Methylibium petroleiphilum PM1: one gene and its partner. The protein of the gene in region 1 binds, or shares a complex with, the protein of each later gene. Links are inferred from orthologs where the notes say so. Each region holds a gene or a part of one and is shown in the gene's direction. Other genes may lie near its edges. The genes, in order: mfd and uvrA.

Region 1 (11,145 bases):
GAGGAAGACCGCGCGGTCATGCTGGCCGGCATCAGCCACGACCTGCGCACGCCGCTGGCTCGCATGCGGCTGGAAGCCGAGATGAGCGTCGTCGACGAAGAGGCCAAGCGCAACATGGCGGCCGACATCGACCAGCTCGACGCCATCATCGACAAGTTCATGGATTACGCGCGACCCGGCGAGGTGAAGCTGGTGCCGGTGCACCTGAGCAGCGTGGTCGACCGCGAGATCTCGGCCTTCCGCGACCCGACGCAGATCCGCATCGAGTCGCGCGTGGCGATCGACACCCGCGTGATGGCCGACGACACCGAACTCGGCCGCGTGCTCGGCAACCTGTTCGAGAACGCCCGACGCTACGGCCGCTCCACCGACGGCATCGCCTACGTGGTGGTCAGCTACGCCCGCACCGGGCCGTGGGTGATCGTCAGTGTGCGCGACCACGGGCCGGGCGTGCCGCCGCAGAAGCTCACGCAGTTGACCACGCCGTTCTACCGCGGCGACGCGGCCCGCACCGCCGCCACCGGTGCCGGGCTCGGGCTGGCCATCGTCGAGAAGGCGGTGCAGCGCATGGGCGGCAGCTTCGAGATCGCCAATGCGGCCGACGGCGGCTTCGTGGCGCACATCCGGCTGAAGCGGGCGCCGTAGACAGGGGCCTCGGGCCGTCACGAAACGGTCACGCGAACCGGGCACGCTCGAACGGGACGCCTGTGTCCTCCCGCAACCCCTCGCCTGCCCCGCCCATGAGCCTGAACGACCGGATCGACCACGACGACGACGACCTGCTGCAGCGCCTCCACCGCGATCTCGTCGACAGCTACGACGAAGAGCTCGAGATGGAGATCGACGACCGCGACCTCGTGTCGCCGTCCGGCGCGCCGAGCGATGCCGAGCGCGAGGCCCAGCGCCTGGAGCGCAGCCGCTACTTCCGCGAGCTGCTGCGCCTGCAGAGCGAGCTGGTGAAGCTGCAGGACTGGGTGGCTGCCACCAGGCACCGCGTCGTCATCCTGTTCGAAGGGCGCGACTCGGCCGGCAAGGGCGGCGCCATCAAGCGCATCACGCAGCGGCTCAACCCGCGGGTATGCCGTGTGGTCGCGCTGCCGGCACCCAACGACCGCGAGCGCACGCAGTGGTACTTCCAGCGCTATGTGTCGCACCTGCCGGCCGGCGGCGAGATCGTCCTGTTCGACCGCAGCTGGTACAACCGCGCCGGCGTCGAGAAGGTCATGGGCTTCTGCAGCGAGGCCGACGTCGAAGAGTTCTTCCGCTCGGTGCCGGAGTTCGAGAAGATGCTGGTGCGCTCGGGCATCCAGCTGATCAAGTACTGGTTCTCGATCACCGACGAGGAGCAGCACCTGCGCTTCCTCGGCCGCATCCACGACCCGCTGAAGCAGTGGAAGCTCAGCCCGATGGACCTGGAATCGCGCCGCCGCTGGGAGGAGTACACCAAGGCCAAGGAAACGATGCTGGAACGCACCCACATCCCCGAGGCGCCCTGGTGGGTGGTGCAGGCGGTGGACAAGAAGCGCGCGCGGCTCAACTGCATCGCCCACCTGCTGGGCCAGATGCCCTACCACGAGGTAGAACGTCCCACGGTCACGCTGCCCGAGCGCGTGCGGCACGCGGACTACCTGCGCCACCCGGTGCCCGAGCACATGATCGTGCCCGAGATCTACTGAACCCCCGGCCGTTCAGGCCGGCAGCAGCAGGCACACGGCGCGCGCCTCGATGGCCTCGCCGCGGCCCACCGGTCCCATCTTCTCGGCCGTCTTCGCCTTCACGTTGACCTGCGACGCCGCCACGCCCAGGCAGGCGGCGATGCGCTCGACCATCGCCGGGATGTGCGGCGCCATCTTCGGCGCCTGCGCGACGATGGTGGCGTCGACGTTGCCCACTACCCAGCCCGCCTCGCGCACCCGCTTCGCCGCTTCGGCCAGCAGCACGCCCGAGTCGGCGCCGGCGAAGCGCGCGTCGGTGTCGGGGAAGTGGCGGCCGATGTCGCCCAGCGCCGCGGCCCCGAGCAGCGCGTCGGTGATCGCGTGCAGCAGCGCGTCGGCATCGGAGTGACCGAGCAGACCGTGGCTGTGCGGAATGTCGACGCCACCGAGGACGAGCTTGCGGCCGGTGACCAGCGCATGCGTGTCCCAGCCCTCGCCGATGCGGAACGGAACGGGGTTCATCAGCGTGTCCTCAGCAGTCGTTCGGCCAGCGAAAAATCAGCCGGCCAGGTGAGCTTGAAATTCTCCAGCGATCCCGGCACCAGCCGCGGCGCGTGGCCCAGCGCCTCGATCGCGCTCGCTTCGTCGGTGACGGTGTCGCCGGCGGCGCGCAGCGCCTCGCGCAGCAGGCCCAGACGGAACATCTGCGGCGTCTGCGCCTGCCACATCGCGCGCCGCTCGACGGTGGCCGAGACGCGGCCCTCGCCGGGGCCGGCGCCTTCGCGCTTGAGCGTGTCGGCGACCGGCAGCGCGAGCAGGCCGCCGACGGCGTCGCCCTCGCAGGCGGCGATCAGGCGCTCCACGTCCGCGGGCTGCAGCAGGCAGCGCGCCGCGTCGTGCACCAGCACCCAGTCGTCGTCGCGTGCGCCGCGCCCGGCCAGCGCCTGCAGCCCGTTGAGCACGCTGGCCGCCCGCGTGGCGCCGCCGACGCGCGCCACCCAGGTCTGCACCGCCGGCGCATGCGCCTCGAACACGCGATCCTCCGGCGCCACGACGACCAGCGTGCCGGCGAGGCGCGGCACGCGCGCCAGCGCCGCCAGCGTGTGCGCGACGACGCTGCGGCCGGCGATCTCGCGGTACTGCTTGGGCCCGCCCACGCCGGCCCGCTCACCGACGCCCGCACAGGGCACGAGCGCATAGCACCGGGGTGGCTCGAGAGCGGGATTCGGGGTCATCGGATGCCGATTCTAGAATTCACCCCGTGGATCGCCCCGCCTGCTCCCGCGGCGGGGCGATCTGCTTTCGACTTTCTTCACCGCATGGACCTCCCCGCCCTCGCCCCCGGCAAGCGCTACACCCTGCCCCGCCCGTTCGGCTCGGCCGATGCACTGCTGCTCGCGCGCTTCGCCGAGCAGCGCGCCGCGCAGGGGCAGATCACCGCCGTCATCAGTGCCGAACCGGCCGACACGCAGCGGCTGCAGGACGAACTGGCCTTCTTCGCGCCAGGCTTGCGCGTCGCCGTGTTCCCCGACTGGGAGACGCTGCCCTACGACAGCTTCTCGCCGCACCAGGACCTGATCTCCGAGCGGCTGGCCACGCTGTGGCGCATCCTGCATGCGCGGAGCGAGGGCGCGATCGACGTGGTGCTGATGCCGGCGACCACGGCATTGCTGCGGCTCGCGCCGCCGTCCTTCCTGGCGGCCTACACCTTCCACTTCGTTCAGAAGCAGAAGCTCGACGAGGCGGCGCTGAAGGCCCAGCTCACGCTGGCCGGCTACCAGCACGTGAGCCAGGTGGTGTCGCCCGGCGAGTACGCGGTGCGCGGCGGGCTGATTGACCTGTTCCCGATGGGCTCCCCGGTGCCCTATCGCGTGGACCTGTTCGACAACGAGGTCGACTCGATCCGCACCTTCGACCCCGACAGCCAGCGCAGCCTCTACCCGGTGCCCGAGGTGCGGCTGCTGCCGGGCCGCGAGTTCCCGATGGACGAGGCGGCCCGCACCGGTTTCCGCGCCCGCTGGCGCGAGAAGATGGAAGGCGACCCGAGCCGCTCGCGCCTCTACAAGGACATGGGCACCGGCCTGGCCGGTCCCGGCATCGAGTTCTACCTGCCGCTGTTCTTCGACGAGACGGCGACGGTGTTCGACTACCTCGGCGCCGCGGCCGAACTGGTGCTGCACGGCGAGGTCGATGCAGCGCTGAACAAGTTCTGGGGCGAGACGCGCGAGCGCCACCGCTTCCTGCAGCACGACCCCGAGCGGCCGATCCTGCCGCCGCAGGAGATCTACCTGCCGCCCGACGCCTTCTTCGCGCGCTGCAACGACCATGCGCAGCTGTCGCTGCGCGGCAGCGACCCGCTCGAATGGGTGCGCCCGCTGCCCGATCTGGCCGTCGAGCGCGGCACGCCCGACCCGCTGCGCAAGCTGGAGCAGCACCTCGCGAAGCAGGGCACCGACAGCACCGGCCCGCGCGTGCTGCTCGTCGCCGAGAGCGAGGGCCGACGCGAGAGCCTGCTGGAGCTGCTGCGCGACCACCAGCTGGAGCCGCCGACGGTCGCTTCGCTCGCGGACTTCGAGGCCGGCGATCACCGCTACGCGATCACCGTCGCGCCGCTGGCGAGCGGCTTCTTCTGGGTCCGTGGGTCGGGCACGCCCGGCATCCAGTTCGTCACCGAGACCGAGCTGTTCGACGCCGCACCCACGGTACGGCGCCGCCGCAAGCAGGAGCAGACCAGCGATGTCGACGCGCTGATTAAGGACCTGTCGGAGCTCAAGGTCGGCGACCCGGTGGTGCATGCCAACCACGGCATTGGCCGCTACGTGGGGCTGGTCAACATCGACCTGGGCGACGGGCCGAGCGAGTTCCTGCACCTCGAGTACGCCGACAAGGCGACGCTCTACGTGCCGGTCGCGCAGTTGCAGCTCATCAGCCGCTACACCGGCGTCAGCGCCGAGGAGGCGCCGCTGCACCGGCTGGGTTCCGGCCAGTGGGAGAAGGCCAAGCGCAAGGCGGCCGAGCAGGTGCGCGATACCGCCGCCGAGCTGCTGAACCTGTACGCGCGCCGCGCCGCCCGTGAAGGCCATGCCTTCCGCTTCTCGCCGCAGGACTACGAGGCCTTCGCCGCCAGCTTCGGCTTCGAGGAAACGGCCGACCAGCGCGCCGCGATCCACGCGGTGATCCAGGACCTGGTCAGCCCCAAGCCGATGGACCGTCTGGTGTGCGGCGACGTCGGCTTCGGCAAGACCGAGGTGGCGCTGCGTGCTGCCTTCGTCGCGGTCACCGGCGGCAAGCAGGTGGCGCTGCTGGCGCCGACCACGCTGCTGGCCGAGCAGCACTACCAGAACATCGCCGACCGCTTCGCCAAGTGGCCGGTCAAGGTGGCCGAGATGTCGCGCTTCCGCTCGGCCAAGGAGATCAAGGCGGCGATGGCCGGACTGGCCGAGGGCACGATCGACATCGTGGTCGGCACACACAAGCTGCTGAGCCAGGACACCAAGTTCGCCAACCTCGGGCTGCTGATCATCGACGAGGAGCACCGCTTCGGCGTGCGCCACAAGGAAGCCATGAAGGCGCTGCGCGCCGAGGTCGACGTGCTGACCCTCACCGCCACGCCCATCCCGCGCACCCTGGGCATGGCGCTCGAGGGCCTGCGCGACCTGAGCGTGATCGCCACCGCGCCACAGCGCCGGCTCGCCATCAAGACCTTCGTGCGCGGCGAGTCCAACGGCACCATCCGCGAGGCGGTGATGCGCGAGCTGAAGCGCGGCGGTCAGGTCTACTTCCTGCACAACGAGGTGGAGACCATCGAGAACCGCCGCCGCACGCTGGAGGAACTGCTTCCGGAAGCGCGCATCGCGGTCGCCCATGGCCAGATGCCCGAGCGCGAGCTGGAGCGGGTGATGCGCGAGTTCGTCGCGCAGAAGCACAACCTGCTGCTGTGCTCGACCATCATCGAGACGGGCATTGACGTGCCCACCGCCAACACCATCGTGATGAGCCGCGCCGACAAGTTCGGCCTGGCACAGCTGCACCAGCTGCGCGGGCGCGTCGGCCGCTCGCACCACCAGGCCTATGCCTACCTGCTGGTGCCCGATGTGGAAGGCCTCACCAAGCAGGCCGCGCAGCGCCTGCAGGCGATCCAGGACATGGAGGAGCTCGGCTCGGGCTTCTACCTCGCGATGCACGACCTGGAGATCCGCGGCGCTGGCGAGGTGCTGGGCGAGAACCAGAGCGGCAACATGATGGAGGTCGGCTTCCAGCTCTACAACGAGATGCTGGCCACCGCAGTGCGCGAGATGAAGGCCGGCCGCGAGCCTGATCTGCTGAACCCGGTGAACGTGGCCACCGACGTCAACCTGCACGCGCCGGCGCTGCTGCCCGACGCCTATTGCGGCGACGTGCATGTGCGCCTGTCGCTCTACAAGCGGCTGGCCAGCGCCGACCGGCTGGACAAGATCGACACCATGCTCGAGGAGATCGTCGACCGCTTCGGCAAGCTGCCGCCGCAGGCGCAGACGCTGTTCGACGTGCACCGCCTGCGCGTGCAGGCGCGCGCCTACGGTGTGCTCAAGATCGACGCCGGCCCGCAGGCCATGAGCATCGGCTTCCGGCCCGACGCGCCGGTCGACGCGCTGCGCATCATCGAGCTGGTGCAGAAGAACCGCCACATCAAGCTGGCCGGCAACGACAAGCTGCGCATCGAGAAGGCCCTGCCTGATCCGATGGCCCGCGCCCAGTTCATCCGCGACGTGCTGCGCTCGCTCGGCACGCCCACCCCCGCCCTTTCCGCATGAGCATGACGCCACCGACCGAGTTCGCCCCGGGATTGACCGTGCGGGGCATCGCGCCACCCCTGAAGCTGCCGGACTTCGGCCTGATCGCCTTCGACATGGACTCGACGCTGATCAACATCGAGTGCGTCGACGAGATCGCCGACGCGGCCGGTCGCAAGGCCGAGGTCGCGGCCATCACCGAGGCCGCGATGCGCGGCGAGATCGCCGACTACAAGGACAGCCTGCGACGGCGCGTGGCACTGCTGAAGGGCGTGCCGGTGACGGCGATGCAGCAGGTGCTCTCCCAGCGCCTGCAGCTCAACCCCGGCGCCGAGACGCTGGTGCGCGCCTGCCGGGCCGCGGGCCTGAGGACGCTGCTGGTCTCGGGCGGCTTCACCTTCTTCAGCGACCACGTGCGCGACCGGCTGGGCCTCGACTTCACCCGCAGCAACGTGCTCGAGGTGGCCGACGGCGCCCTCACTGGCCGGATGGTCGACCAGGACTGGGGCGACATCTGCGATGGCGAGGAGAAGCGGAAGATGCTGCTCGCCACCTGTGCGCAGCTGGGCATCGCGCCCTCGCGCGCGATCGCCATGGGCGACGGCGCCAACGACCTGCCGATGATGGGCGCTGCCGGCCTGTCGGTGGCCTACCACGCGAAGCCCGCGGTGCGGGCGCAGGCGATGGTATCGATCGAGCAGGGCGGGCTGGACCGTCTGCTCGAGGTGATGTCGCCGCACTGAGCGCTGCCCTGTCCCGGGGCAGGCCGGATCGCTCCGGCAGGAATGGTTTGTGCATAGCAGCAATCCATTACCAACCCCGGAGGGCCCCGCCATGCTCGATCGCACCGCCACGAAGTTCTCCCACGTCAAGCCGACCGACACCCACTTCCGCAGCGACGGCTTGCGCGATTTCTTCCTCTACCGCGATCTGGGCATCGCCGAGGCCACCAACGGCAAGGTGATCGCGCAGCTGGTGATCGCGAACAATGCACCGGAGAAAGGCACGGGGTGGCACCGCCATGAGGCGGAGTTCCACATCGTGATCATGCTCAGGGGCTGGGCGAAGTTCATGTACGAGGACCAGGAGACGCTGGTCTCTGCCGGCGACTGCGTGCACCAGCGCCCGGGCGTCCGCCACTTCCTGTTCGACTACTCGCCCGACATGGAGTACCTGGAAGTGGTCGGCCCGGCCGACTTCAAGACCATCGACGTCGATCCGGTCTGCGATATCCCGGCGCCCAAGGCCTGGTTCTGAGAACGCCGGGCCCGTTTCCGTCCCCCACCAGGGCGGGAGCGGGCCGTCGGTGACGGCGGGCGGTCAGAACTCGACTTCGAGTTCCTCCATCGACTCCGGCTCGGTCTTCGCGGCCGCGATCCATTCCTGCATCTCGGGCATCGACATCACCCGCAGGCAGTACTCGATGCAGGCGCGGTCGCTGATGCGCACGTCGTAGGTCTTGAGCCGCGTGACCACCGGCGCGTACATCGCATCGGCCATCGTGCGGTGCTCACCGAACAGCCATGGACCGCCGTAGCGCTTCAGGCAGTCCGACCAGATCTCGACCACGCGCTCGATGTCCGACTGCGCCCGGCTCCACACCTTGTAGCCCGGGAAGCTGCCCTTCAGGTTCATCGGCAGCGCCGAGCGCAGCGAGCTGAAGCCCGAGTGCATCTCGCCGCAGACGGCCCGGCAGTGCGCGCGCGCCGCACGATCGGCCGGCAGCAGCCCGGCCTTGGGCTTGATCTCGTGCAGGTACTCGGCGATCGCCAGCGTGTCCCACACGTCGACCTTGTCGTGGCGCAGCCGCGGCACCAGGATCGAAGGCGCCAGCAGCAGGATCTCGGCCTTCACGCCCGGATCGTCGGGCGGCAGGACGTGCTCGCTGAAGTCCAGCCCCGCGAAGCGCGCGAGCAGCCAGCCGCGCAGGGACCACGACGAATAGTTCTTGCTGCTGATCGTGAGCGTGGCCTTGGCCATGGTGCATCCGTCCTCCAGGTGCACTCCCTCCCGCAATCGCTGTGCCAGCCTGGGGCGGCGACTCCGCATGGCCTGCAACTTGCCTGCGGTGCCTTGCATGACCCCGCCTGTCGACGGGGGATGAGGCAGCCCATGATGTACCAGGCCTACCAGAACCACACCGATCTGCTGGCGCCGCTCCAGACGGCGGCCAGTACCGCAGCGAGCTACCTCAGCCACGAGTGGTTCGTCCTGAAGCAGCTGCCGGCGGTGCGCAAGCTGGCTGCCGCCTGCGAGGTGTTCTCGCTCGCCAGGCTGACGCACCAGCGGCCCGAGTTCCGCATCAGCTCCGTGCGGGTCGGCGAGCGCGAGCTGAAGGTGCGCGAGGAGGTGGTGACCAGCACGCCCTTCGCCACCCTGCTGCGCTTCGTGCGCGAGGACGCTCCGGCCGACCAGCCGCGCGTGCTGATCGCCGCGCCGCTGTCGGGCCACTTCGCCACGCTGCTGCGCGACACGGTGCGCACGATGATGGCCGACCACGACGTCTACATCACCGACTGGCACAACGCCCGCCATGTGCCGCTGGCCGAGGGGCCGTTCGGCCTGGACGAGTACATCGACCACCTGATCCTGTTCCTGGAGACCATAGGCCCCGGCTCGCACCTGATGGCGATCTGCCAGCCCTGCGTGCCGGCGCTGGCCGCGGTGGCGCTGATGAGCGAGGACGACAACCCGGCGCAGCCGCGCAGCATGTCGCTGATGGCCGGCCCGATCGACTGCCGCATCAACCCGACCGAGGTGAACAAGCTCGCGACCAGCAAGCCGATCGAGTGGTTCGAGAAGAACCTGGTACACGACGTGCCGCTGCGCTATGCCGGCGCGATGCGGCGCGTGTACCCCGGCTTCCTGCAGCTCACCGCCTTCATGAGCATGAACCCGGACCGGCACCGCAAGGCCTTCGCCGACCTGTACCACCACATCGCCACCGGCGACATCGAGAAGGCCGAGGCCACGCGGCAGTTCTACGAGGAGTACTTCGCCGTCAACGACCTGGCCGCCGAGTTCTATCTGGAGACCGTGAAACTGGTGTTCCAGGACTACGCGCTGGCGCAGGGCGACCTGAACTACCGCGGCCGCACCGTCGACACCCGAGCGATCCGCCGCACCGCGCTCTTCACCGTCGAGGGCGAGCGCGACGACATCTGCTCGATCGGCCAGACCGTCGCCGCGCACGACCTGTGCGGTGGCCTCGCCCCCTTCCGCAAGACCCACCACGTGCAGCTCGGCGTGGGCCACTACGGCGTGTTCAGCGGCCGGCGCTGGCAGCAGCAGATCTACCCACGGGTGCGCGAGCTGATCCACGTGAGCCAGTGACGGCCCGTTCCGGGCCTGCGGCGCCGCAGCCCGGGCTTCGCCGCTAGACTGATCCTCCATGAAGAGGATGAAGATCGATTTCGTGTCCGATGTGGTCTGCCCCTGGTGCGCCATCGGCCTGAACGCGCTGGAGCAGGCCATCCAGCGCCTGGACGGCGAGCTGTCCGTCGAGCTGCATGTCCAGCCCTTCGAGCTGAACCCGCAGATGCCGCCCGAAGGCGAGGAGATCGTGGCCCACCTCACGCGCAAGTACGGCATCACACCGGAGGACTGCGCGCGTAACTCCGAGATGATCCGCCTGCGTGGTGAGACCGTGGGCTTCCGCTTCGGCCGCCGAAGCCGCACCTACAACACCTTCGACGCCCACCGGCTGCTGCACTGGGCCGGCCTCGAAGGCCGCCAGCGCGAACTGAAGCACGCACTGCTGCGCGCCTACTTCACCGACGGCGAGAACGTCGCCGACCCCGGCCTGCTGGTGAGCGTGGCGGGCGAGGCGGGGCTCGACCCGCAGCGCGCGCAGGCTCTGCTGGCGTCGGACGAGTTTGCCGCCGAAGTGCGCGAACAGGAGCAGCTCTGGCTCGACCGTGGCATCCATTCGGTGCCCTCGATCGTCATCGACGGCCGGCACCTGGTTCAAGGCGGCCAGCCGGTCGAGGTGTTCGAGCAGGTATTGCGGGAGCTGGCCGGGCGGGCGTGAAAGGCCCGTCGTCCGGCACCGACTCACCATCCCGCACCGGCACTCGTTCAGCGCGGCACCGCCTCCAGGATCCGGCCGGCCAGCGCGTCATAGTCGCCGCCGAAGTGGTGCCCGCCCGGCAGCACGAGCGCGCGCACGTGCTTCGGTGCGAGCTGGGGGCACAGCGAATCGCGCTCGTCGCTGCCGTGGATGCACAGCGTGCCCGCGGCCGACAGCTTCTGGGCCTCGGGGGCGATCGGGCGGTCGCCGCTGGCGCCGATCCAGTGGGTCACGTGGAACTCGAACGCTGCCTTCTGGCCCAGGCCGAGCAGCGCCGTCAGTTGCACGCTGGCGCGCGTGCGGGCCGGCAGTCGGTTGATCGCGAAGGGCAGCACGTCGGCGCCCTGCGAGTAGCCGATCAGCAGCACCTCGCTGCGCTGCCAGCGTGCGGCGTAGTAGCGGATCAGACGGTCGAGGTCGGCGGCCAGGCCCTCGGGCGTGCGCGCGCTCCAGAAGTAGCGCAGCGAATCGAAACCGGCCACCGGAACGCCCTGCTTCGCCAGCGCGGCGGCAATGCTCTTGTCGATCCCGGCCCAGCCGCCGTCCCCCGACAACAGCACCGCGAAGCGCCGAGCGTTGCCCGCGTCGCTGCCGGCCGCCGCCGTCGCCGGCACCTCGACGATCGGCAGGTCGGCCAGCTGGGCCGGTG
Region 2 (10,669 bases), 1.6 Mb from region 1 along the record:
ACGAGGTCGAGACGGGCGCGCTGCAGCGGCAGGTCCCGGTCCAGCCGGACCTGCAGCGCATCGCGCTGGCCGCGCTGCAGCAGCGCGCGGCCCACGGTGCCGCCCTTGCGCACCTGCACCTCCATCAGCGCCGGCGCGCCGCCCGGCATCACGCCCGGATGCAGCCACACCTGGCCGCCGGCGTCGGTGCGGGCCCACAGCGGCAGCGCGCGGCCGTCGGCGTGCAGGCTGACCTGCGCGTCGGCGACCGGCCGGCCGGCGGCGTCGTGCACCGTGAGGCGGTAGCGCTCCTGCACGTCGCGCGGACGCACCGGCAGGTGCTCGTTGCGCGCGCGGTAGGCCAGGTAGGCGCCGAAGTCGGCGTTGTCGTCGACCACGCCGGCCGACACCGGCTCGTCGCGCGGCCGGCGCGGCGCGGGCCCGGCCGCCCGTTCGTCGGGCTGCAGCGCCGGGGCCGCGGCCGGCGCGCTGTGGCGCAGCGCATCGGTACGCCCCGACGGCGCCGCGCCGGCCACCGCCGATTCCGCCGCGGCCTTGGCGGCGCCGTGGCGGTCGGCACGGCGGTCGCCGTCGTCGCGTTCGCGGCGTTCCCGGCGTTCGCGCTGCAGGGCCTGGGCGTCGCCCGGGCCGTCGAGCTCGAAGGCCTGCGGCGCGCGGTCGCAGTCGCGCGCGTCCGGGCTGGCCGGCGGCCCGGACTGCGGGCCGGCCCACAGCGTGGCATCCCAGCCGGGGCCGGTCGGCCGGGGCAGCGGACGCACGGCCTCGGTCCGCGCGGGCGCGGGCGAGACCCAGTCGTGCGCCTCGCTCCAGCCGACGCTGCAGGCGCTCAGCAGGCTGACGGCGGCAAGCCCGGCCGGCCGCAGCCAACCCGGGAACAAGGAAGAAGGCAGGGTCATCGTCGACTCCAGTCGGTGAACAGGACAGAGGCGCGCGATCCGTCGCGCGCCCAGGCTGGCTGATACGGCCGGGCCGCCCGAACGGGGTCAAGACCAATGCCGTCGCGCCGTTCAACCCCGTTCGCGGCCCTCGCACGTACAAGCCCGAACCGCCGCGATGGCAGACTGAGCAGGCCCATGCCCGACCCCACGCCCGAACCCTCCGACGACACGCTGATGCAGGCCTTCGCCGGCGGCGACGCGCGCGCCTTCGAACGGCTCTACGCACGCCACCACGTCGCGCTCTACCGCTTCGTGCGCAGGCTGCTCGGCAGCGCCTGCGCGGCACAGACCGACGAGGTGTTCCAGGACACCTGGCTGCGCGTGATCGACGCGCGCACCCGCTGGGCACCGCAGGGCGCGAGCTTTCGCACCTGGCTGTTCACGCTGGGCCACCACCGCGCGGTCGATTGCCTGCGCAGGAGCGGCCGGGAGGTATCGGTCGACGCGCCGGGGCCCGACCCCTGGGAACCCGACGGCGAGCCTTGGGCCCGCTGGCCGGTCGCCCACGGCGCCGACGGGCAGGGCGTCGACGACCAGGCCTTCTGGCGTGCGGCCGGCCAGCGCCTGCTCGACTGCCTGGATGGCCTGCCCGCCGCGCAGAAGGCGGTGTTCCTGCTGCACCACGAGGACGGCCTGTCGCTCGCCGAACTGGCCGCCGCGCTGGAACTGGGTTTCGAGACCGCCAAGAGCCGGCTGCGCTATGCGATGAGCAAGCTGCGCACCTGCATGGGCGCCTACCTGCCCGGTGCGGGCGTGCTGACCGCGCCCGAGGGGAGCGCATGAACCGTCCGCACCCGCCCGAGCCGGCCGGTGACGACGACGTGGCGCGCGACGCCCATCTGCGCGCCGCGCTGCGGCATGCGCCGGACCGCGACGCCCGCCCGCCGGCCGAGCTGAGCCGGCGCATCCTCGACGCCGCCCGGGTCGCCTCAGGGTCCGCGCCGAAAAAGGCAGCGCGACCGGCCGCGGCGCCCTGGGCCCGCGTGCGCGACGGGTTCGCCTCGTGCACCGCGTGGCTGCGCCATCCGGGCGCGACGGCCGCGTTCGCGAGCCTGATGCTCGCCACCGTGATCGGAGTGATGTGGCGCGACGGCCCGCCGCCGGAGACCGAACCGGTCCATGACGGCGCTGCCCCGGCGGGGCCGTCGACCGCACCGTCCGCCTCAACCACCGCCGCAGACCCCGCAGCGGACCGGCCGCCGGCACACCGCGACGTACCGGCCGAGACGGCCGCAGACGCAGCCGCGCGCGACACGGCCGCCATCACCGCGCGGCGCGCCGACAACGACGATGGCGGACGGCGCGAGGCCGCCGCCCCGCGGCCTCGAACGACCGGCCCCGCGCCATCGGGTCCGCCCGCCGGGAAGGCAGCGGCCCAGGAGAAGAGGATCGCAGCGCCCGAGGCGGCGAATCCGCCGGCTGCTGCTTCGCCGCCGCCGACCCCGATGGCGGCCTCCCCCGCTGCACCGGCCGTCACGCCGTCGGAGCGCTCCGGCGCCGCGGCGCAGAACCAGACCCCGCTCGGCGCCACCGCCGAGCGCAGCGGACGGGACGACAGGCCATCGGCCCAGGCCGCACCGCCCGACGATCCGCTGGCCGCGCCGATCGCAGCCCTGCGCGGCAGCGGTGGCGACGCGCCCGCCCGGCTGGCGCGACGCGACGCGGCCACCGCGGTGGCGCCGTCGTCCGCGGCCGGGATGCCACCGAGCGCGCTGGCGTGGTTCGGCGACGCGCAGGCGCTGACGCGTGGCCGGTGGCGGCCGGTGGCGGCCACCTCGTCGGCGGCGCTGCCGACGGCCTGGACCGAGGTGCTGTCGACCGACGGCCGCCCGCTGGGCCGCGTGGCGATCCTGGAGGGCGCGCTGTGGTGGCAGCCGGCCGGCACGGACGGCCGCATCTGGCGGGCGCCGCTGCCGGCCGGTGATGCCGCGCAGCGCCTCGCCGCGACGCTGGCCTCGGGCGCACTGGATCGGTCGCCGCCACCCTGAGTGCCTGCGCGCGAACGGTCGGCCCCGCATAATGCCGGGTTGCCCTGCATGCCTGCGGGGCTAGGGCCTGTTAACGCTACCGGAGGGCTCGCGTGACCCAGGAAACGGACGCCATCAAGGCGCACAGCGCAGCCGGGGTCGGCCCCCGGCGAGCATGGGCAACGCCGAGGGCGCCCGTTTCCTGGGATCACCCTTCGGGCCCGTGCTGCGCAGACCGCAGGGAGGCGTTGCTCAGTCGTTGCGTGCAACAGCACGCCGCCTCCCTCGCGCCTACCCCTGCGGCCTGCGCAGCACGGGCGCGAGCCCTCCGGTAGCGTTAACAGGCCCTAACCCACCATGCTGGACACGCCCCCACCCGATCGCGCTGCCGCAGCCTCAGCCGCCGACGGGCACGAGGCCGCGCCGCGCCGCCTGCCGGCCGCCGAGCCCGCCGCGACGATCCGCGTGCGCGGCGCGCGCACCCACAACCTGAAGAACATCGACCTCGACATCCCGCGCCTGCAGCTGGTGGTGATCACCGGGCTGTCGGGTTCGGGCAAGTCGAGCCTGGCCTTCGACACGCTGTACGCCGAGGGCCAGCGCCGCTACGTCGAGAGCCTCAGCGCCTATGCGCGGCAGTTCCTGCAGTTGATGGACAAGCCCGACGTCGACGTGATCGAGGGCCTGTCGCCGGCGATCAGCATCGAGCAGAAGGCCACTTCGCACAACCCGCGCTCGACCGTCGGCACCGTCACCGAGATCCACGACTACCTGCGCCTGCTGTACGCCCGCGCCGGCACGCCGTTCTGCCCCGACCACGAACTGCCGCTGCAGGCCCAGAGCGTGAGCCAGATGGTCGACGCGGTGCTGGCGCTGCCCGAGGACACGCGGCTGATGATCCTGGCGCCGGTGCTGCGCGAGCGCAAGGGCGAGCACGGCGAGCTGTTCGAGGACATGCAGGCGCGTGGCTACGTGCGTTTCCGCATCGACGGTGCGGTGCACGAGATCACCGACCTGCCCAAGCTGAAGAAGAACGAGAAGCACGACATCGACGTGGTGATCGACCGGCTCAAGGTGCGGCCCGAGATGGGACAGCGCCTGGCCGAGAGCTTCGAGGCCGCGCTGCGTTTCGCCGACGGCCGCGCGATCGCGTGGGAAATGGATTCCGGCCAGGAACACCTGTTCTCCGCGAAGTTCGCCTGCCCGATCTGCAGCTACTCGCTGGCCGAGCTGGAGCCGCGGCTGTTCTCGTTCAACTCGCCGGTGGGCGCCTGCCCGAGCTGCGACGGGCTCGGCGAGGTGACGGTGTTCGACCCGGAGCGCGTGGTCGCCTTCCCGTCGCTCAGCCTCGCCAGCGGCGCGATCAAGGGCTGGGACCGGCGCAATGCCTACACGCACTCGATGCTGGAGAGCGTGGCGCGGCACTACGGCTTCGACACCGACACGCCGTTCGAGCAGCTCGCGCCCGAGCACCGGCAGGTGCTGCTGCACGGCTCGGGCGAGACCGAGATCGCCTTCGTCTACGCCAGCGAGGCCGCGAGCGGCAAGAAGCGCATCGTGAAGCGCTCGCATCCCTTCGAAGGGATCATCCCTAGCTTCGAGCGACGCTACCGCGAGACCGACTCGGTCGCGGTGCGCGAGGACCTGGCGCGCTACCAGGCCGCCAAGCCCTGCCCCGACTGCCACGGCACGCGGCTGCGGCGCGAGGCGCGCCACGTGAAGCTGGTCGACGTGGCGAGCGGCACGGCGCGGCCGATCTACGAGATCGCGCACGCGACGCTGCGCGAGGCGCAGCAGGTGTTCGACGGGCTGCGGCTGCGGGGCGCGAAGGCGGAGATCGCCGACAAGGTGGTGCGCGAGATCTCGTCGCGGCTCAAGTTCCTGAACGACGTGGGGCTCAACTACCTGAGCCTGGACCGCAGCGCCGACACGCTGTCGGGCGGCGAGGCGCAGCGCATCCGCCTGGCCAGCCAGATCGGCTCCGGCCTGACCGGCGTGATGTACGTGCTCGACGAGCCCAGCATCGGCCTGCACCAGCGCGACAACGACCGGCTGATCGCGACGCTGAAGCACCTGCGCGACATCGGCAACAGCGTGCTGGTGGTGGAACACGACGAGGACATGATCCGCGCCGCCGACCACGTGATCGACATGGGCCCGGGCGCCGGCGTGCACGGCGGCCGCGTGATCGCGCAGGGTCGCTTCGCGGACGTGTGCGCGGCGCCCGAATCGCTGACCGGCCAGTACCTCGGCCGCGCGCTGCGCATCGCGGTGCCGCGGCAGCGCACGCCTTGGCGCAGCGACGCCACGCCGCACATCGACGCTGTCGCCGCGGCCGGCCTGCCGCCGCGCAAGGCCGGCAAGAATGAACCCACGCCCGGCCAGCGGGCCTGGGCCGAACGCGGTGCGATCACCGCGCTGCGCATCGCCGGCGCGCGCGGCAACAACCTCAAGGGCGTGAGCGTCGAGATCCCGGTCGGCCTGCTGACCTGCGTGACCGGCGTGTCGGGTTCCGGCAAGAGCACGCTGGTCAACGACACGCTGTACGCGGCGGTGGCGCGCAAGCTCTACCAGAGCCATCTCGACCCGGCGCCGCATGACGAGATCGACGGCATCGAGCACTTCGACAAGGTGATCAACGTCGACCAGAGCCCGATCGGCCGCACGCCGCGCTCCAACCCGGCCACCTACACCGGCCTGTTCACGCCGATCCGCGAGCTGTTCGCCGAGGTGCCGGCGGCGCGCGAGCGCGGCTACGGACCGGGCCGCTTCTCGTTCAACGTGGCCGGCGGGCGCTGCGAGGCCTGCCAGGGCGACGGCGTGCTGAAGGTCGAGATGCACTTCCTGCCCGACGTCTACGTGCCCTGCGACGTCTGCCATGGCAAGCGCTACAACCGCGAGACGCTCGAGGTGCTCTACAAGGGCAGGAACATCACCGAGGTGCTGAACCTCACGGTGGAGGACGCCCACGCCTACTTCAGCGCCGTGCCGAGCATCGCGCGCAAGCTGCAGACGCTGCTCGACGTGGGCTTGGGCTACATCACGCTGGGCCAGAGCGCCACGACGCTGTCGGGCGGCGAGGCGCAGCGGGTCAAGCTCGCGCTCGAGCTGAGCAAGCGCGACACCGGCCGCACGCTCTACATCCTCGACGAACCGACCACCGGCCTGCACTTCGCCGACATCGACCTGCTGCTGAAGGTGCTGCACCAGCTGCGCGACGCCGGCAACACCATCGTCGTGATCGAGCACAACCTCGATGTCATCAAGACCGCCGACTGGCTGATCGACATGGGCCCCGAAGGCGGCGCCGGAGGCGGCCAGGTGGTGGCGGTGGGCACGCCCGAGGACGTGGCCGCCAATCCGGCGAGCCACACCGGGCGCTACCTGCAGCCGCTGCTGGGCGAATAGCGCTCGGTGTCCCGCCCTCTCCCCCGCACGTGGGAGAGGGTCTCGCGAGAATCACTCCACCAGCCGGATCTCCACGCGACGCGCTTCCGGCGCGGCGCCGTCGCCCAGCGTCACGTCGGGCTTGCGCAGCGCGATGCGCGCCGCGTCCACGCCCTCGGCCACCAGCGCCGCACGCACGGCCTTCGCGCGCGCCTTGGCGAGTTCGGCGTTCAGAGCCGCAGCACCGCTGGCGTCATGAAAGCCCGACAGCACGACGCGCTGCTGAGGCGCGTCCTTCACGGCCTGGATCGCCTTGTCCAGCGCCACCAGCGCGCCGTCCGGCAGCACGGCCTGGCCGACCGCGAAGTAGACCGTACCGACCACCTCGCCCTCGAGCGGACCGTCGACGAAGGCCAGCGTCTCGGTGCCCGCCACGGCCTGCGCTCCATCACCGCCCGCAGCGGCGTTCATCGCCCGGATCGCGAGGCCGCCGATCAGGCCGGCCACCACCAGGAACACCACGGCCAGGGCCGTCCAGACGCCGATGCGCGTGCCTTCATCCTCTTGATCGAACATGTTCGTGCTGCCTTGGCAGATCCGTTGTTGAGCGAAGCGCGATTCTAGGGAGCGAAGGTGACGGGGGCCGCACGAGGCCCGCCCCCGGTCCGAGGCTTCGCAGGATTGACGGGCTGCGCGGCCGAAGCTACATCGGCGCATGAAGCGCGGTTCACGCGCTCCCTGGAGACACCATGGCCCGCAAGTCCACCGCCAGGAGCGGTCGCGCCGCCCCGATTCCCATCCACGGCAAACGCAGCTTCGATCTGTGGTGCGACGCCCATCTGGCCGACGGCGCCAGCGTGCAACGCCAGCAGCGCGGCAGCGCCGGCGCCGCGTCGCGCGGGCTCGACGCCGTGCAGCTGGGCAAGGCGGGCGCCGTGCTGGAGGTGCGCTTCGCCGACGGCTCGGTGTTCTACACCGACCCGGTCGAGTTCGCGGCCCGCCACGGCCGGCAGGCGGCCGCACAGCGCGGTGTCGCGAACGGCGCACCGACCATCGAGCTGCCGTTCGACCTGGCGAGCAGCCCGCGCTCCCGCTCGCGCGGCGGCGCGCCCGGCGCCCCGGTCGAGCGCTACACGGTGAGCGAGCTGACCGACCCGACCAGCCTTGACAAGCTGTACGACTTCGGTGCGATCCTCGGCCGCAGCGTCGCGCGCTGGTTCCCAGGCAACGCCGCGGCCGACTTCCCGCTCGCCGCGAAGCTGTGCGCGGCGTTCGAGAACGCCAGCCTGCACGACGCGCTGGGCGATGAGGGTGGCGTGCTGCTGCGCTGGGTCGACGGCAGCTGGCAACCCGCCGGCAGCCTGCCGCTGAGCGACGCGAAGGACAGCGTGCTGCTGTTCCTGCACGGCACTGCGTCGTCCACCGAGGGCAGCTTCGGCGCGCTGTGGGCCGGCCCCGGCAACTCCGAGGCGCGCGACGCAGAACGGCCAGGCGACTTCACCGCGCTCGCTGCGCGCAGCACGCTGCTGGCCTGGGAGCACCGCAGCCTCACCCTCAGCCCGATCGACAACGCGCACGGCCTGGTCGGCGCGCTGCTGGCCGCGCTGCCGGACGACCGCGTCTTCACGGTCGACGTGGTTTCGCATTCACGCGGCGGTCTGGTGGGCGAGCTGTTCGCGCTGCGCAGCGCGCCGACGCTGGAGCAGGCGCAGCGCCACTTCACCGCGTCCTACGCCGGCCGCGAGGGCCAGCCGTCGCACCCCGATGCGCCGCTGCTGCGGCCACTGTTCACCGCGCTGGCCGGCGCGGCCCAGCGGCTGCGGCCGGGGTGCTTCGTCCGCGTGGCCTGCCCGGCACGCGGCACGCTGCTGGCCGACGGCCGCACCGACCTGTTCCTGTCGCTGCTGCTGCGCGCCGTCGGGCTGGCGGTCGGCGGCGCGACCGGCGGCGTGGGTCGCCTGGCGTTCGAGCGCGTCTCGCGCCTGGTGCGCTCACTGGTCGCAGCCCGCGCCGATGCGCGCATCGTGCCCGGGCTGGAAGCGATGATCCCCGGCTCGCCGTTGACGCTGGCGCTGGCCGGCTGCGGCGCGCAGCCGACCGACCGCCTGCGCGTGATCGCCGGCGATTCGCGCGGCAAGGGCTGGGGCGGCATCGTCACGCTGCTCGGCGACGTGTTCTACGGCCTGCACGACCACGACTTCGTGGTCCACACGCGCTCGATGTTCGGCGGCCTGCAGCGCAGCGCGCAGCCGCCACGCAGCCTGCGCTGCGAGGGGCCCACCGTCACGCACTTCGCCTACTTCGGTGCCGGCAGCCTGTCGCGCAGTGCGCTGTTCAGCGCGCTGGCCGGACGCGACGACGGCTTCGCCGCGCTGGCGGACGACGAACGCCGCACACGTGGCCTGCTGCAGGCGCTGAAGTCCGACCCGCTGAGCCGGCGGCCATTCGAGGCCTGGCTGGCCGATTTCGGGCTGCGCGAGAACGCCCGCAAGCCGGTCCTGCTGGTGCTGCCCGGCATCATGGGCAGCGAGCTGCAGCGCCGCGACGGCGGTGATCGCATCTGGCTCACGCTCGGCGCGATGCTCGACGGATCGCTGGAGCGGCTGGGGCTCGAGGATCCCGACGCGCGTGCCGACGGCAGCGCACTGCGCGCCGGGGGCCTGCTGGCGGCCAGCTACGAGCGCCTGCTGGACGAGGCGCGCTCGCGCTTTCGCGTCGTCGCGGTGCCATTCGACTGGCGGCTGTCGATCGAGCACAGCGGCGCGGGCCTGCGCGAGCAACTGCGCGCCATCGTCGAGCGGCTGGACGACGGCACGGTGCCGGTGCACCTGCTGGTGCATTCGATGGGCGGCCTGGTGGCGCGCCAGGCGCTCTATGTCGACGTCGCCGGCAAGGCGCTGTGGCAGGACCTCAAGCAGCGCGGCAGCCGCCTGGTGATGCTGGGCACGCCGAACAAGGGTTCCTACGCGCCGGCGATGCTGCTGCTGCGTCAGTACCGGCTGGCCACGATGCTCGCGATGCTGGCGCGCAAGGTGTCCGACCGCGACATGGCGCGCTTCGGTGCCGGCTTCCCCGGTCTGCTGCAGATGCTGCCGCACGACAGCGACCCGGCCTTCGGCGACCTGTTCGATGCCGCCAGCTGGCAGCGCATCGCCGAGGCCGAGCATGGCGCCCAGCTGCCCGACCCGCAGGTGCTGAAGGCCGCGCGTGACTTCGTGCGCAGCCGCCCGTTCCAGGACAGCTTCCAGGCGCTGTGTGAAGACCCTTCGGTGTTCTACGTGGCCGGCACCGGCAGCACGGTGCTCCAGATGCGCCCGCCGCAGGATGCCTGGGAGACCGTGTTCGGCGAGGGTGAGGCGGTGATCGCCACCCGCCGCGGCATCGACTTCCTGGCCGGCGACGGCGGCGACGGCACGGTGCCGTGGAACTCGGCGCTGGCGCCCGAGCGCACCTGGTACGCGCCCTGCGAGCACGGCACGCTGCCCGACCACCGCGAAAGCTTCGAGGCCTACTTCGAGCTGCTGACCGCGGGCCGCACCCGCCGGCTGCCGCAGCAGCCACCGCAGCGGCGCGGCGCCGGAACGGCACTGACGGTGTGGCCCCCGACCCCGCAGCCGGCGCTGCTGCCGACCGACGACGACGAGCTGGCCGACTACATCCTGGCGCACGGTGGCAGCGGCCCCGAGCCGGTACCGAGCCCCGATCCGATCGAGGTGCGGGTGGTGCACGGCAGCCTCGATTTCGCACGCTACCCGCTGATGGTCGGCCACTACCAGGACGACGGTGTGTCCGGTGCCGCCAAGCGCGTCGACGAGAAGCTCGACGGCCAGTTGCAGCGGCTGATCGACCTGAAGCTGTTCGTCGGCGCCAGCCGCACCGGGCACTATCTGCGACCCAACAACCACGGCGTGACCCCGCCCGCCTACCCCGGCGCGCTGCTGCTGGGGCTGGGCACGGTGGGCGAGCTGACACCCGGCCTGCTGTCGGAGACGGTGACGCGCGGCGTGCTGCGCTATGCCTTCGAGCACGTGCACCGCGACCCCTATGCGGCGCGGGGCAGCGAGCCGGTCGACCTGCGGCTGTCGACCGTGCTGGTCGGCACCCACGTGCAGGCCGTCACCGCGCGCGACAGCCTGGCCGGGCTGCTTTACGGGGTGTGGCGCGCGGCGCAGCTGCTGCTGCAGATGCCCGGCGGGCCGCAGCCGGTGCGCATCCGCGAGGTCGAGGTGATCGAGATCGACGAGCACATCGCGCTCGACGCAGCCTACGAGCTGCGGCGACTGCTGGCGCGCGACGAATGGGCCGAGCGCCTGCGCTGGGACCACCCGGTGCTGGAGGTGCGCGAGGGCGGCATCCGCGGCTACCGACCGCGTGCCG

Evidence for each region.
Region 2: the proteins of mfd (region 1) and uvrA are in contact, whole or in part, in a crystal structure (PDB 4DFC), measured with the Escherichia coli proteins. The link is inferred for Methylibium petroleiphilum PM1 from one-to-one orthologs.

What each region holds. Positions count from the first base shown.
Region 1 is NC_008825.1:1,687,743-1,698,887, reverse strand. What follows is about bases 2,601-6,648. They hold mfd (transcription-repair coupling factor), read left to right. Parts: upstream 2,601-2,974; coding sequence 2,975-6,448; downstream 6,449-6,648. Other genes in these bases: serB (phosphoserine phosphatase SerB), read left to right, coding at 6,451-6,648; ispD (2-C-methyl-D-erythritol 4-phosphate cytidylyltransferase), read right to left, coding at 2,601-2,890. Also shown: MPE_RS07935 (sensor histidine kinase family protein), read left to right, coding at 1-645; ppk2 (polyphosphate kinase 2), read left to right, coding at 741-1,676; ispF (2-C-methyl-D-erythritol 2,4-cyclodiphosphate synthase), read right to left, coding at 1,689-2,177; more of ispD, read right to left, coding at 2,177-2,600; more of serB, read left to right, coding at 6,649-7,170; MPE_RS07905 (cupin domain-containing protein), read left to right, coding at 7,262-7,684; MPE_RS07900 (glutathione S-transferase family protein), read right to left, coding at 7,748-8,407; MPE_RS07895 (polyhydroxyalkanoate depolymerase), read left to right, coding at 8,540-9,760; MPE_RS07890 (DsbA family oxidoreductase), read left to right, coding at 9,819-10,457; MPE_RS07885 (AcvB/VirJ family lysyl-phosphatidylglycerol hydrolase), read right to left, coding at 10,505-11,145. UniProt on the Escherichia coli protein: Couples transcription and DNA repair by recognizing RNA polymerase (RNAP) stalled at DNA lesions. Mediates ATP-dependent release of RNAP and its truncated transcript from the DNA, and recruitment of nucleotide excision repair machinery to the damaged site.
Region 2 is NC_008825.1:98,926-109,594, reverse strand. Bases 2,942-6,513 are described here. They hold uvrA (excinuclease ABC subunit UvrA), read left to right. Parts: upstream 2,942-3,262; coding sequence 3,263-6,313; downstream 6,314-6,513. Other genes in these bases: MPE_RS00495 (OmpA family protein), read right to left, coding at 6,365-6,513. In the rest of the region: MPE_RS22595 (VWA domain-containing protein), read right to left, coding at 1-896; MPE_RS00510 (sigma-70 family RNA polymerase sigma factor), read left to right, coding at 1,074-1,721; MPE_RS00505 (heavy-metal-associated domain-containing protein), read left to right, coding at 1,718-2,926; more of MPE_RS00495, read right to left, coding at 6,514-6,868; MPE_RS00490 (DUF7379 domain-containing protein), read left to right, coding at 7,042-10,669. UniProt on the Escherichia coli protein: The UvrABC repair system catalyzes the recognition and processing of DNA lesions. UvrA is an ATPase and a DNA-binding protein. A damage recognition complex composed of 2 UvrA and 2 UvrB subunits scans DNA for abnormalities.